3 regions of the Hoeflea sp. AS60 genome follow, and region 1 is predicted to be linked to each of the others. Evidence: riboswitches for the same ligand, from Rfam matches in the RefSeq annotation. Region 1 holds a riboswitch; each other region holds the start of a gene.
The links. A riboswitch is a leader RNA that binds a small molecule or an ion and turns the genes downstream of it on or off. The one in region 1 is predicted to bind cobalamin.
Positions count from the first base shown of each region.

Region 2: it holds a riboswitch for cobalamin, as region 1 does, so the genes downstream of both, WNZ14_RS20765 (CbtB-domain containing protein) here and bluB (5,6-dimethylbenzimidazole synthase) in region 1, are expected to answer to the same signal.
Region 3: it holds a riboswitch for cobalamin, as region 1 does, so the genes downstream of both, WNZ14_RS19980 (energy-coupling factor ABC transporter permease) here and bluB (5,6-dimethylbenzimidazole synthase) in region 1, are expected to answer to the same signal.

Region 1 covers NZ_JBBMQP010000002.1:210,733-215,685, reverse strand. Annotated here, with positions in the region: gene phnD (phosphonate ABC transporter substrate-binding protein) at 1-526, opposite strand, end outside; gene phnC (phosphonate ABC transporter ATP-binding protein) at 583-1,464, opposite strand; cobalamin riboswitch at 1,645-1,827, shown strand; gene bluB (5,6-dimethylbenzimidazole synthase) at 1,876-2,556, shown strand; gene WNZ14_RS11295 (DapH/DapD/GlmU-related protein) at 2,553-3,167, opposite strand; gene phnL (phosphonate C-P lyase system protein PhnL) at 3,164-3,871, opposite strand; gene phnK (phosphonate C-P lyase system protein PhnK) at 3,875-4,699, opposite strand; gene WNZ14_RS11280 (alpha-D-ribose 1-methylphosphonate 5-phosphate C-P-lyase PhnJ) at 4,696-4,953, opposite strand, start outside.
Region 2 covers NZ_JBBMQP010000004.1:71,125-76,077, forward strand. Annotated here, with positions in the region: gene WNZ14_RS20755 (hypothetical protein) at 612-743, opposite strand; gene WNZ14_RS20760 (cobyric acid synthase) at 976-2,442, shown strand; cobalamin riboswitch at 2,493-2,867, shown strand; gene WNZ14_RS20765 (CbtB-domain containing protein) at 2,917-3,096, shown strand; gene WNZ14_RS20770 (CbtA family protein) at 3,109-3,828, shown strand; gene cobU (bifunctional adenosylcobinamide kinase/adenosylcobinamide-phosphate guanylyltransferase) at 3,825-4,349, shown strand; gene cobW (cobalamin biosynthesis protein CobW) at 4,354-4,953, shown strand, end outside.
Region 3 covers NZ_JBBMQP010000003.1:175,163-180,115, forward strand. Annotated here, with positions in the region: gene WNZ14_RS19970 (DEAD/DEAH box helicase) at 1-425, opposite strand, end outside; gene WNZ14_RS19975 (DMT family transporter) at 739-1,677, opposite strand; cobalamin riboswitch at 1,808-2,019, shown strand; gene WNZ14_RS19980 (energy-coupling factor ABC transporter permease) at 2,075-2,758, shown strand; gene WNZ14_RS19985 (threonine/serine dehydratase) at 2,938-3,912, shown strand; gene WNZ14_RS19990 (cation diffusion facilitator family transporter) at 3,967-4,866, opposite strand; gene WNZ14_RS19995 (cytochrome c) at 4,872-4,953, opposite strand, start outside.

The DNA of each region.
Region 1 (4,953 bases):
AGCCGGTTTCAGCGAAGAAATCGGCAATTGGCATGCCGATGGCAGCCGGCAGGGTAACCGACGGGATCAGAAAGCCCGAGGTGGAGTCCGGATCGGCAAAGCCGAGCTTCTTGCCCTTGAGGTCTTCAAGCTTGGTCATGCCTGAATCCTTGCGAGCGACCATCACCGAGTAGTAGCCGGTGGCGCCATCGGTCTGGATGGTGGTCAGGATAGGCTCGACTGCCTTCGGATCATCAAGATAGACCTTGGCGTAGCCAGATGCGCCGAGTTCGGCATAATCGAGCGTGCCACCAAGCAGGCCCTGGATAACGCCGTCATAATCGGCAGCGGGGAAAAGCGAAACCTTTTCAACGCCGAGAACGGCAGGCAGCTTTTCTGTCATGCACTGGAAACTGCGCAGACGGTCGGCTTCGTTTTCGCCACCGAGAATACCGATGCGGAAGTCCTTGAGGTCTTCAGCAACTGCAGGCTGGACAGCGATGACGGCAGCGAACGATGCCGCTGCGAGAAGGGCTTTCTTGATCATGGATCTGCTCCTGGTTCGGACCGGCGTCTTGCCGGCAATTCCGTGGGTTGAGCCTGTTACGCTGGCAAGGCGACCCCGGTGGCTGCAGTTCTCGCGCGAAGCGCGGGCTGCAGTGGACCGGTGGATTTCGGTTTGGCCGGCACAACTGGTTGACCGGCTGAAATGGATGTCGATGTGATGGATTCAGAGATTTCCGTGCCATCGTCGGAGGCGCCGTAGATCATCCGGACGGCTTCGGTGGTAAGTTCATCGGGCGGGCCATCGAAAACCACCTTGCCACCCGCCATGCCGATCACCCGCTCGCAATAGTGGCGCGCAGTATCAAGCGTATGCAGGTTGGTGATCACCGTGATGCCTTCACGTTCATTGATGTCCTTGAGCGCATCCATCACAATCTGCGCATTGAGCGGATCAAGCGAAGCGATCGGCTCATCAGCCAGGATCATCGATGGCGACTGCATCAGGGCCCGGGCAATGGCGACGCGCTGCTGCTGGCCACCAGACAGCGTGCCTGCCATCTGAAGCGCGGTCTGGGCGATGCCGAGCCGCTCCAGTGCGGCAAGCGCGTTGGCGCGCTCTTCGACAGTGAAGATGTTGAGAATGTTGAGCACTGTCGAACGGTGATTGAGGCGACCGAGCAAGACGTTGGTCAGCACATCAAGCCGCGGCACAAGATTGAACTGCTGGAAGATCATCGCACAATCACGATGCCAATTGCGGAGCCCGCCGCCATTCAGGCCCGAGACCGTCTTGCCCTTGAACCGGATCTCTCCGCTGCTCGACGGTGTCAAACGGTTGATCATGCGCAGAAGCGTGGACTTGCCTGCTCCCGAACGTCCAATGACGCCGACCATCTGGCCCTCGGGAATTGAGAGTGTGACTGCATCAACGGCTATGTTGTTGCCAAAACGGCGGGTCACATCGGTCAATTCAAGCATAAGCAAATCCTCTGAGATCACGTTTGGTTTTGTGACTTTCGAGGATTGGACTAGCCCAGCCATGTGAAGGCGCGATGTCGGTTTGATGTCAGTTTTGTTACGATCCACAGCCGTCCTGCCGAACAAGCAAAAACCCACATATTTCTGCAGTTTTGATGCTTGCACTCCGGCCACCGCCATGGCCCTATGCAAGTGTCTGGTGCCCGTGACATGCGGGAGAATCGGGAATTCGGTGAAAATCCGGAACGTGCCCAACGCTGTGACGGGGATGGTCTGAGCGACATGCCACTGGGAGAGACCCGGGAAGGCGCGCAGACCAGATGATCCGAAGTCAGAAGACCGGCCAGACGTCATAGCCTTTGAGCGCATGGACAGCGCTGCGGGGTGTTACGGATTGTTGGGGATCAAACAATGCCGAATACATCAATGCTGACTGCAGCCAGGGCTTTCGATACGGCTGAACGCGACGCCGTATACAAAGCCATCTTCACCCGCCGCGACGTGCGCGACCAGTTCCTGGCGACCCCTGTTCCTGATGACGTGGTGCGCCGTCTGCTGGAGGCCGCCCACAACGCGCCATCGGTCGGCTTCATGCAGCCGTGGAATTTCATAACTATCAGGGATCAAAGTGTTCGCGATCGTGTCGCCGACGCGTTCGGTCGCGCCAATGATGAAGCAGCCACAATGTTCCCTGAAGCGCGGCAATCGAAATACAAGTCGCTCAAGCTCGAGGGCATCCGCAAGGCGCCGCTCAATATCTGCGTCACCTGTGACCGTGATCGCGGTGGTGATGTCGTTCTGGGGCGAACCCACACTTCCAAAATGGATCTCTACAGCACCGTCTGCGCGGTGCAGAACCTATGGCTCGCGGCGCGCGCCGAAGGCATCGGCATGGGTTGGGTCAGCATCTTTCGCGACGCCGACCTCAAATCCATTCTCGGTATTCCCGACAGGATCGAGATCGTCGCCTATCTGTGTCTGGGCTATGTCGATGAGCTCTATGAGCGGCCAGAACTTGAGGTCAAAGGCTGGAACCGCAGACTGCCCCTCGATGAGCTGATTTTCGAGGAGTGCTGGCAGGGAGAGATTTAACCGCCGTGGCGCTCGAGAAATTCCTCGGCCGGCAGCGACCGGAAATCCTTGAGCGCGGCATGAAGCCGGTCATGCTCCCAGTCCCACCAGGCGAGCGCATCGAGACGGCTGGCGATATCATCGGAAAAACGCTGCCTGATCGTGCGTGCCGGCACACCGACGGCGATGGCGAAATCGGCGACATCTCTTGTTACCACCGCGTTGGCGCCGATGCTGGCGCCATTGCCGATTTTCACGCCCGGCATCACAACCGCGCCGTGCCCGATCCAGCTGTCGTGACCGATCGTTATCCCCTGCCCGGCGCGCCAGTCAAAGAACTCCTGATCATCTGCCGCACCGTCAAAATACCACGACGACCGGTAACTGAAATGATGCAAGGACGCCCGCTCCATCGGGTGCATGCTGGCATAGATCCGCACATGGGAAGCGATGTTGGCGAATTTGCCGATATTGGCATACGCAATTTGCGTGTTCTCGACGCAGTAGGAATAGTCGCCCATGGTTGAATGCGCCACGGTGCAGTTGGCGCCGACTTCGGTGTAGCGTCCAAGCGTCGAATCCACGATCTTGGCGGTGGAGTGCACCAGAGGCGTATCAGACAATCTGGTCATGCAGCAGACTTTCCAGTGGCAAAGGCGGAGACGTCGATGACGTGATCAGCCACTGCATTGCGCACGTCATGATCGTGGAAAATCCCGAGAAGTGCTGCACCATCGGCCTTCTTGCGGGCGATCAGGCTGATGACCACCTCACGGTTGGCCGCATCGAGCGACGCCGTCGGCTCGTCAAGCAGCAGCACCGGATGATCGGTGATGAAACCGCGCGCAATGTTGACGCGTTGCTGTTCGCCGCCCGAAAACGTCGCCGGCGGCAGCGACCAGAGTTTTTCGGGAAGATTGAGTTCGGTAAACAGCTCTCGCGCCCGTTCATGCGCTGTCTCCTGCGCCACACCGCGGATCATCAGTGGCTCCGCAGCCACATCCAGCGCCGAAACCCGCGGCACCGCGCGCAAAAACTGGCTGACATAACCGATCGTGTCGCGCCGGATCTCCAGCACAGTGCGCGGAGATGAACTGGCGATATCGATGTGACGGCCATGGTGCTGCACCAGGATCTGGCCGCTGTCGCAGCCGTAATTGCCGTACAGCATCTTCAGGATCGAGCTCTTGCCGACGCCTGACGGGCCGCCAAGCACCGCGCATGATCCGGCCTTGAGCGAGAATGATACATTGGCGACAACCGGCAATTCGACGCCGCCGCGCATGTGCATGATGAAGGTTTTTTGAACTTCCGAGGCAACAAGCAGCGTGTTCATGGGTCAGACCTGCAGAATAGAGGAAACAAGAAGCTGGGTGTAGGGCGCGCGCGGGTCATCAAGCACCCGGTCGGTGAGACCAGCCTCGATAACCTTGCCCTCCTTCATCACGATCATCCGGTCTGACAAAAGCCGCGCCACAGCGAGATCGTGGGTAACCACCACAACGGCAAGACCGAGATCGGAAACCAGTCCGCGCAAAAGATCAAGAAGCCGCGCCTGTACCGAAACATCAAGCCCGCCTGTCGGTTCATCCATGAACACGAGCCGCGGCTCGGTCACCAGATTGCGGGCGATCTGCAGCCGCTGGCGCATGCCGCCAGAGAAGGTGCGCGGCTGGTCATCGACCCGGTCTTCATCGATTTCGACCCGAGACAGCCATTCAATCGCGGTTGAGCGGATGTTGCCGTAATGCCGGTTGCCCACCGCCATCAGCCGTTCGCCGACATTGGCGCCGGCCGACACCGTCATCCGCAAGCCGTCAATCGGGTTCTGATGCACAAAGCCCCAGTCGGTGCGCATAAGGTAGCGGCGCTCTGCTTCCGCCATCTTGTAGATGTCAGCGCTCGAGCCATCCCGCATGCGGTAATGCACAGTGCCGCAGGTCGGCGTCATTCGTGACGAAATACAATTAAGAAGCGTGGTCTTGCCGGAGCCGGATTCGCCGACAATCGCCAGCACTTCGCCCGGCCAGAGATCAAAGCTCACATCGGCACAGCCGATGCGCTTGCCATAGACCCGGGTCAGATTTTCAACGCTGAGCAGAGGCTGGGCCGGCGCAGGGATGCCTGCCTTGGCGAGAGCCTCAAGAGTATCGGAATGGCTCATATCGTCGCCTCCTTCTGGGCGTCAGCTTCGTCACCAAGCAGCGCGCCGCGATGGCCCTCGGCGCGGCGGCTTTCGCAGTGGTGGGTATCGGAGCAGACGAACATGCGTCCACCATGATCGTCGAGCACCACCTCGTCGAGGTAGACCTGCTCGGCGCCACACATCGCGCAGGGCTGCTCGAAATGCTGGATCTCGAACGGATGATCTTCAAAGTCGAGGCTGACCACTTCGGTGTGCGGTGGGATGGCATAGAT
Region 2 (4,953 bases), on a different contig from region 1:
TGCAGTGGTTGTTCCATTTTTCGGCAGATCCGGTCACTGCTGTTTACCGGAAACCGATGGAATTGAAGGCAGACCGCCTCATGGTCATTGAAAACCAATTTTCACGCTAAATAAGACGCGAAGGCGACATCAGACGACGCAATTGGAACCCACGGAACTCTGTCGCAAGCGATTGGCCGGTTGATTTACCGCCCTTCAGGGTAAGGACTTGGTGAAAGAAATCAACCGTATCATTGAGAATTCGTGATTCAGGTGGTCACCGATGGTGCGCCGCATCATGCCAATGCAGGCAGTGCAAATAAAATGCATGATTCATGATTGCTTAGGGTTTCACTAACGCTCCGGTAACGATGTCCGGGTTAAACCTGTTTCCACGGCGGGGGACAACCGCCGACCATCCCGGATAAGGTATTGCGTACCGGGATGTCGCGAACCTCGCGCGTATTTGTGAGGGCGTCAGTGTATTTGGCAGGCCGCCCGGATCTCACGATCCGGGCGGCCTTCGCATTTGAAGGGCTGACCGGTCAAAATAAAAAGGCCGGACGATCGCTCATCCGGCCTTCTGAAATCTCGTTCAAACACGCTTTCCCGAAGGGCGCCGTTGGGTGGCTTCAACCTGCGGAAAGGGTGCGGATGAGGCTGTTGAGAATGCCTGACTTGCGCTTCTCGTTAGCCTTCTGAACCGGAAGCACGTTGTTCCATGCGATCTGAACGCGATTGGCGGAGTTGAATACATAAAGCATGGCGATGTCCTTCCGTTTGGTGTTGACGACATTATTCAAATGGCAATCACCATCTGCCGCTGCTCTATGCTTATCGGGTGGGGTGAGCTGCATTGAATCCGCCGCGGCATGTCGCAATTCAGATGTCGCAAAAAGAAATTGCCGAAGGTTTGAAAACGCGGTGAACGAATGGTTAGCGCGAGCGCTTGAAAAAGCCTTTTGATCTGCTGTTTGCGGTGCTATCGACGGTCCCATGACACGGGCGTTGATGTTTCAGGGAACAGGTTCGGATGTTGGCAAGACCGCACTGGTTGCGGGCTTTTGCCGGCTCGCGGCTAATCACGGACTGAAGGTCCGGCCGTTCAAGCCGCAGAACATGTCCAATAACGCCGCGGTCGCCGATGATGGCGGCGAAATCGGCCGGGCGCAGTGGCTGCAGGCACTGGCCTGCCGGGTGCCTGCCAGTGTGCACATGAACCCGGTGCTGCTCAAACCTCAATCGGAAACCGGTTCGCAAGTGGTGGTTCAGGGCAAGGTCTTCGGGCATGCAAAGGGCCGCGATTACCAGAAGCTCAAGCCCCAGCTGATGGCGGCGGTCCTCGACAGTTTCGGCCGTGTATCGGAGCAGGCGGATCTTGTGCTGGTTGAAGGCGCCGGCTCTCCGGCGGAAATCAATCTCAGACCAGGCGATATCGCCAATATGGGATTTGCGACATCGGCCCGGGTTCCGGTGGTGCTGGTCGGTGACATCGACCGGGGAGGGGTGATCGCATCGCTGGTCGGGACCCACACAATCCTGCCCGACGAAGACCGGGCGATGATCGTTGGCTACCTCATCAACAAGTTTCGCGGTGATGTCAGCCTGTTTGATGACGGCATTGCTGCTGTCGACGGTTTTACCGGTTGGTCGTGTCTTGGTGTGATACCATGGCTGAAAGCCGCAGCGCGACTGCCTGCTGAGGATTCGGTGGCACTCGAGCGGCTGGTCCGGGGAGACGCGCGGGCGCTCAAGGTGGCAGTACCAATCTTGTCGCGGATCGCCAATTTCGACGATTTCGACCCGCTCAAGGCCGAACCGGAAGTCGAACTCGTGTTCGTGCGGCCCGGTGAGCGGCTGCCCGAAGATGCCGGTCTTGTTATCCTGCCGGGGTCGAAATCGACGATTTCCGATCTCAACGATTTCCGTCAGCAGGGCTGGGACAAAGATCTGCAGGCGCACCGCCGGCGCGGCGGTCGCATAATCGGTATTTGCGGCGGTTACCAGATGCTGGGACAGAGTGTGCTGGATCCGCAGGGGCTTGAAGGTGGCGCGACATCTGCCGAGGGGCTCGGGTTGCTCGATATCGACACCGAGATGGCGCCCGAAAAGACTGTCCGCAACATCGAAGCCCGGTCCGCCGAGTACGATGTGGGCTTGTCGGGCTACGAGATTCATCTCGGTATCAGTCGCGGTCCGGATAGTGCCCGGCCGATGACGCTTCTCGATGGCCGTCCCGACGGCGCGATATCAGCCGACGGCAAGGTATCTGGGACCTATCTGCACGGCCTGTTCGATTCGGATTCCTACCGCGCGAAGCTCCTCGCGGAATTTGGCATTCGGGGCGGGGAGACCAATTTCCGCGCCGATGTGGACAAGGCGCTCGATGAAATTGCCGGTGAACTTGACCGACTCGTCGGCTTTGAACGGCTGATGGAAGCTTCCGCTCAGATCGGTCGCTGATGGAAGCGGCAATGGCGCAGCTGCGATTGACAGCCCGCCGCGTCAGCCCTATCAATTGAAGTTCGAATGGTTCCAGAAAACCGAACTGGTTTTCAGGATCAAAAGGGAATGCGACGGGGTGGACCCAATCAGGGCATCCTTATCGCAGCCGACCCCGCGACTGTAGAGCGGCGAGGCAAATGTCACCGGCACGGAATGCCAGAGTGACGGGAGACAATGGTGTCTTTCCGTCAACTTGAAGCTCCGGACCGGAAACGCCACTGACGTGGCGGCATGATCAATCGGCGCGGACGCCTCTTTGTCTACGAATCGTCCCGTTTTCATGACCGCCATAAACGTCGGGAAGGTTGGCATTTGCTGATGTTCGACGGCAACGTCGACGCGACCCGTGAGCCAGGAGACCTGCCATTCGCACCGGTTGAGAGCCGGACCTTTGGGAGAGGTATTCTCCCGAAGCCATTCACGGAGGTTGTCATGGCTGTTAAGATTCAAACGCTTTCACTCACCGATCGCATCGGTGCGCGCACTGTTGCCGGACTGATGGCGCTGGTCATCGGTTCCATACTGGTGTTCGGGGTTGGCCTCGCCAACTCTCAGGCGCTGCACGATGCAGCGCACGACACCCGTCATTCCTACGGCTTTCCCTGCCACTAAGGGATTGATCCTATGATTGTCAGGTTGCTCCTGGCGGCTCTTGCCGCCGGGCTCATTGCGGGTTTCGCAATGACGCCCGCCCAATATGTCAAAACCATTCCGCTGATCATGCAGGCGGAAGCCTACGAGAATGGCGAAGCTGGCCATTCTCACAGTGCTGCCGAGCCCGCGCATGAACATGCGGGAGATCACGGCCATAGTGATGATGGGTCGATGCTTGGCTTTGGCCGGCTTGGCGATACGATCCTTGCCAATCTGGTTGCCGGAGCGGGCTTCGCGCTGATGCTCGCTGCCGTGGCGTTACTGACGGGGATGGATTTCCCCGGGGGCCGCCAAGCTCTCACGCGGGGTGTTCTTCTGGGAGCAGCGGCCTGGTTCTGCGTCCAGCTTGCGCCTGCGATGAGCCTGCCACCGGCGGTTCCGGGTTTTCCCTATGCCGACCTTGGTGACCGTCAGGGCTGGTGGATGATTGCGGTGCTCGCCTCAGCGGTGGGGATCTGGTGTCTCGCCATGCGGCCAGAATGGCCGATCAAGGTGCTGGGCGTTGTGATCATCGTTGCACCGCATATCTGGGGCTCGCCAATTCCCGAAGATCTGTCGAGCGAAGTACCCGCCTATATCGCCTCTGCCTATGCTGCGGCCTCGCTTGCAACAACCTTGTTCTTCTGGCTGCTGCTTGGCGGGTTGCTGGGGTATTTCCTGTCTCGGGTGCCCGAGGAAAGAGCGGCGTGACAGACGGTCTGCCAAAGGTGACGCTTGTGCTGGGCGGTGCCCGCTCGGGCAAATCCGGTTTTGCCGAAGGCCTGGTCGAACGCGCCTCCGGATCAAGATTGTACCTGGCAACGGGTCAGGCCTGGGATGACGAAATGCGCGACCGCATTGCCTCACACCAGGACCGGCGCGGGCAGGGCTGGGAGACTATCGAGGCTCATCTGGAACTGGCGAAGTCGCTTGAAGCCAATACACGCGCCGACCGTCCGGTGCTGGTCGATTGCCTCACCCTGTGGGTCACCAATCTTATGCTCGGCGAGCACGACATCGACGCCGCGTTTGACGAACTTGCCGGATCACTGCCTTCGCTTGAGGGGCCTGTGGTCTTTGTATCGAATGAGGTGGGGCTGGGCATCGTGCCTGACAATGCCATGGCGCGGGCGTTTCGCGATCATGCCGGCCGCCTCCACCAGTTAATCGCAAGCCTGGCCGACGAAGTCTATTTCGTCGCCGCCGGCCTGCCACTCAAAATGAAGGGCTGACGCCATGATGGGTTCAAAAATTCCTGCAACCGTGATCACCGGCTTTCTCGGCGCGGGCAAGACCACGCTGATCCGGCACATGCTGTCCAACGCCAAGGGCAAGCGGATTGCGCTGATCATCAATGAATTCGGCGATCTGGGCGTCGATGGTGATGTGCTCAAGGGCTGCGGCGAGGAAGTGTGCCGCGAGGAAGACATTGTCGAGCTGACCAATGGCTGCATCTGCTGCACCGTGGCTGATGATTTCATCCCGACCATGGAAAAGCTGCTGGCGCGCAAGGATCGTCCTGACCATATCGTCATCGAGACATCCGGTCTTGCATTGCCGCAGCCGCTGGTCGCGGCCTTCAACTGGCCTGGCATCAAGACGCAGGTGACCGTCGATGGCGTGGTGACGGTCGTTGACAGTGCCGCTGTCGCTGCCGGCCGCTTCGCCCACGATCACGACAAGCTTGACGCGCAACGGCTGGCGGATGACGGACTCGATCATGAAAGCCCGCTGGAGGAATTGTTCGAGGACCAGCTGACCGCTGCCGACCTGATCATTCTCAACAAGGCCGATCTGATCAGCGCTGAAGATCTTGAAGGCGTTCGCGCCGGAATA
Region 3 (4,953 bases), on a different contig from region 1:
GCGCGCTGCTCGATCAGGTCCATCAGCCGGCCCGGGGTGGCGATGAGAATATCGATACCGCCAGCCAGCGCCTTGATCTGCGGGCGGATCGAAACACCGCCAACAACAACGGACGAGGTCAGATGCAGCTTGCGACCGTAGTCCTTGACGCTCCGGGCAATCTGGGCGGACAGTTCGCGGGTCGGCGAAAGGATCAGCGCACGGACTTTCTTCGGCGCGGCTTTCTTGCCGGGCGCGAGGCGATGCAGGATCGGCAGCGAGAACGCTGCGGTCTTGCCGGTGCCGGTCTGCGCCAGGCCGATAACGTCACGGCCTTCGAGAACGGGAGGGATAGCCTGCACCTGGATCGGTGTCGGTGTGGTCAGGTGAAGACCATCAAGCGTGTCGAGGAGGGCCTTGGACAGACCGAGTTCGGAAAACAACATGGTATAACTTTCGAATTTTGGGCAATACGTCGGGGGAGCGCTTGCGCGCTGCCATTCGCGGACCATGCCCGATCACAAAATTCCCGCCGGCTACGGCATGACCGCAATCGGAGGAGTTCGGGTTGGGCGCATCGCCGCTGGCCGACGCGAAATTTCAAGGTGGACGTTAGGGGAAGTCAGAACACGCTCATCTCGACTCTAAGGAGGCGTGCAGCGGCCGATTTGGCCCCTATCCAGTTGCGCCTCTTAGGCCTGATAATTGCGGCTGTGTCAAGGCAGGGGGCAGATTTTCGCTGCATCGCAGCAAACAAGCTTAACTGAATATGCGCTCTTTCTCCTCACCCGGAAGGCTCGCAGCCACACTGCGAATGGACTTTCCCGGCGTCAGCGCAATTGCCGAAATGACGATGGCGCAGGCAATCCACTGCGCCAAGCCGATCGGCTCCGCAAAGGCAAACCACCCCACCAGAAACATTGTCGGCAGCTCGAAACTTCCGGCAATCGCAGTCCGTGCGGTGCCTATGGCGGGCGCAGCGACGGTGTAGAGAAGTTGTGGAACAAGCGCCGAACCAAAGGCGATGCCAGCCACAAGCCACCAGCCTGACACAGTGCCGGGGACAAGCGCTGCAATCGGCGTGGCGATCATCAATGGCAAAAGCCCTAGCACAGAACCGAGACTGACGCAGGCGATGCGCGCCACCGGATTGAGCACTGTGAGCTTGTGCACCAGCACATTGATGCCAAACCCGAATCCCAGAGGCGCTGCCAACGACAAAATCAGGGCGGGCATCTGATCGACAGTCACTGCACCCGGTGAGGTGGCAAGTGCAGCTGCCGCGATGATCATCAGTGACGCCAGAACGGCGCGGCGACCCGGCTTATCTCCGAACATCAGCCAGGCAATCAGCAGCGTAAACACCGGGTATGTCATGTAGAGAATGCCCGCTGTCGACACGGGAACAATCTCCACCGCGCGAACATAACCGATCCACCCCACGCCCATGCCGACACCGGCGATCAGGCCCCAGAGCAGAGCAGGCCATCTGGCCCTGGCGCGCCAGACGAAGGGCACAAGTACAATTGCCGCAAAAGCATACCGGAAAAAGGCAATGGCGTGCGGCGCGATGCCTTCAGCAGTCAGCGAACGGGCAAAATACGGGACCAATCCGAACCCGACCGATGCTGCGATGACACCAAGGGTTGCCAGCCCGGGGCCGAGCCAGTGCGGAAAGTCGGTGTTTTCAGTCCTCATGAAGATTGAGTAACAGTCAGCTCCAACACGGGCAATCCGCCTCGGCAGCCTGCCCCACGGAAAAGCTGCAAAGTTGCGGGATGCGGCTTAAAACGTCGTGTTTTCAGATTGCTATCTGGTCAGCTCCAGAATACGAATTGCTTGTTCGGGTTCCATGAAGGCCAAGCTTTCGGGATTAAAGGGGAACACGGTAGGGACGACCTGAAACAGGGCCCGATCCGTGGCTGCCCTCGCAACTGTGAGCGTGAGTCGCATCCATAATGCCACTGGGGATCCCCCGGGAAGGCGGATGACGGCGATCAAGCGCAAGCCAGGAGACCTGCCCGGACTATGGAATCCGCAGTCGCGGGTTTCCAACTCCAACCTCTTGCACGATGGGTGCAGAAAGGGCTTAGAAATGCATATTGAACCCGGCGTCGTAGACGGCGCAAAACTGGCTTTGAGCTACGCAACCGCGGCTGCGGCAGGCGGCCTGACACTGAAGATGTCCTGGGACACGATCCGCGAGGATGGCGGCGCAACCGCGCTGGCGATGCGCTCGGTGATCACCACGCTTCTCGTCTTCACGTTCTTTGAAGTGTTTCCGCATCACGCTGTTGGCGTCTCGGAAGTCCACCTCATCCTCGGCTCGACGCTTTACCTGATGTTCGGCGCCGGTCCGGCAGCGATAGGCCTGGCTTTGGGTCTTTTGATCCAGGGCGTGCTTTTCGCTCCCTTCGATCTGCCGCAATATGGCATGAACGTCACCACATTGCTGGTGCCGCTCTACGCAATGTCGCTCATTGCCAAGCGGATCATCCCGGCGGCGACCGCCTACAAGGATGTGTCCTACAAGCAGGCGCTTGCGCTTTCGACCAGCTACCAGGGTGGCATTGTCATGTGGGTCGGTTTCTGGGCACTTTATGGCCACGGCTTTGGCGTTGAAAATCTGTCGCAGATCGCGGCCTTCGGTGGCGCTTACATGCTGGTCGTGATTGTCGAGCCGCTCGCCGATCTCGGCGTTCTGGCTATCGCCAAGAACTGGCACAAGCTTGATGGCACTCCGATTGTCAGCAACCGGGTTTACGGCCACGCTGCCTGAGCAAGCGAGCCATACCAAGTGATACGCCGCGTGAGCCAGCCTCGCGCGGCGTTTTTTGTGTCCCATGAAATCAATTGATTGTACCCATCTGTCAGGCCTGCCGCATACTGCCTCAAACGGCGTAAGTTCCGCGTGATTTTTCAATCGCACACAGGCCGGCCATTCAGATTGGGAAACAGATGAACATCGAGATGATCCGCGAAGCGCAAGCCCGGCTTGAAGGCCATGTCCGCCGCACGCCCTTGCTCAACTCTCCGTTCCTCGATGAGATTGCAGGCCGACGCGTCTGGGTCAAAGCGGAATGCCTGCAACACACAGGCAGTTTCAAGTTTCGCGGCGGATGGTCGGCGCTGTCGGGGATGGCCCCTGACCTTCGGGCACGCGGCGTCATCGCCTTTTCCAGCGGCAACCATGCCCAGGGTGTGGCTTTGGCTGCTGCGCGGCACGGCGCACGCGCTATCATCCTCATGCCATCCGACGCACCAAAGATGAAAATCGACAATACCCGTACCTTGGGTGCGGAAGTGGTTCTCTACGACCGCGCCACAGAGGACCGGGACGAGATCTGCGCCCGGCTGACGGCGGAGCACGGCCTGACGCTGATCAAACCCTTCGATGACCCGATGGTGATTGCCGGTCAGGGCACCTGTGGGTTGGAAATCGCCGAACAGGCAGCTGCGGAAGGCATTTCGCAAGCGGATATCCTTGTCTGCTGCGGCGGCGGTGGATTTGCCTCAGGCATTGCACTGGCTTTGGAGGCTAACGCTCCAAAGCTTCGGGTACGTACGGCGGAGCCCGAAGGATTTGATGACATGGCTCGCAGCCTGGCTTCCGGCACCATCGAGCGCAACAGTCGGATGTCTGGCTCGCTTTGCGACGCAATCCTCACCCCGCAGCCCGGCGATCTGACATTCCCGATCCTGTCGCGGCTTGCAGGCCCGGGCCTGGCGGTGAGTGAGGATGAGGCGCTGCAGGCCATGGCGTTTGCGTTTTCGCGGCTCAAACTGGTTGCCGAACCCGGAGGCGCAGTCGCCCTGGCGGCCGCCTTGTTTCATGCCGATGAAATCGAGGGAGAGGATGTGATTGTCACCATCTCCGGCGGAAATGTGGATGCGGGCATGTTTCACATGGCGCTGGAGCGGTTCGGCGCATAATCGAGAACGCCGGCTTTCAATCGGCAAGCTGATCACAACCGGCCCGCTCTATTCTCAGGTCAACAGAACGCCTTCGTCCTTGGCCTTGTGACTGGGTTCCACATGGATGATCACCCGAATGCCTTCGACCCCATTGCGGAGTGCTGACTCGAGCCGGTCGCAAATCCGGTGTGATTCCTCAACACTCATGTTGCCGTCCACCACCAGGTGAAACTCGACGAACGACACCCGGCCAGCCATGCGGGTCCGGATATCGTGCGCTTCGATAGCGCCTTGGGCCTCGGCCTTGATGATGGTCTGGATGCGCAGTTCGTCGGCAGGATCGACCGCCCGGTCCATCAACCCGTTGACGGAGGACGAGATCACCTTCCAGCCCTGCCACAGAACGTTCATTGCGACAATGATCGCCAGCAGCGGATCGAGACGCGGCTGATCCAGCGCAAGCGCCAGACCCAGCCCAAGGATCACGCCTACCGACGTGACCACATCTGACAGGATGTGATGACCATCTGCCTGCAGTGCCGGGGATCGATGCCGACGGCCAAACCGCAACAGAACTGCCGCCCAGATCCCGTTGACAAGCGCGGCACTCGCATTGACAGCCAAACCAAGCGCTGGCGCTTCGATCCGTTGCGGCGCCAGGAGCCCGCCGGCCGCTTCATGCACGATCAACAACGCTGCCACGACAATAAGCACGCCTTCCAGCACGGCGGAAAAATACTCCGCCTTGTGGTGACCATAGGGGTGATCGGTGTCAGCCGGTTTCTGGGCGTAACCAATGGCAAAGAACGCCGCCAGCGCGGCGATCACGTTGACGATGGATTCAAGCGCATCGGAATAGAGCGCGATCGAGCCGGTTAAATGCCAGGCGACGAATTTCAGTCCCATCACTCCAAACGCCAGAGGGATGGACCAGAAGGCCAGTTGGCGGACGGTCTTGGAAGCGTGCGGCATCGGGCCTAGCCCTGCAGCGAAGCGATATAGGCGATGATCGCTTCCACCTGCTCCGGCGTAGCGATGAATTCGGGCATGTCGGGATGG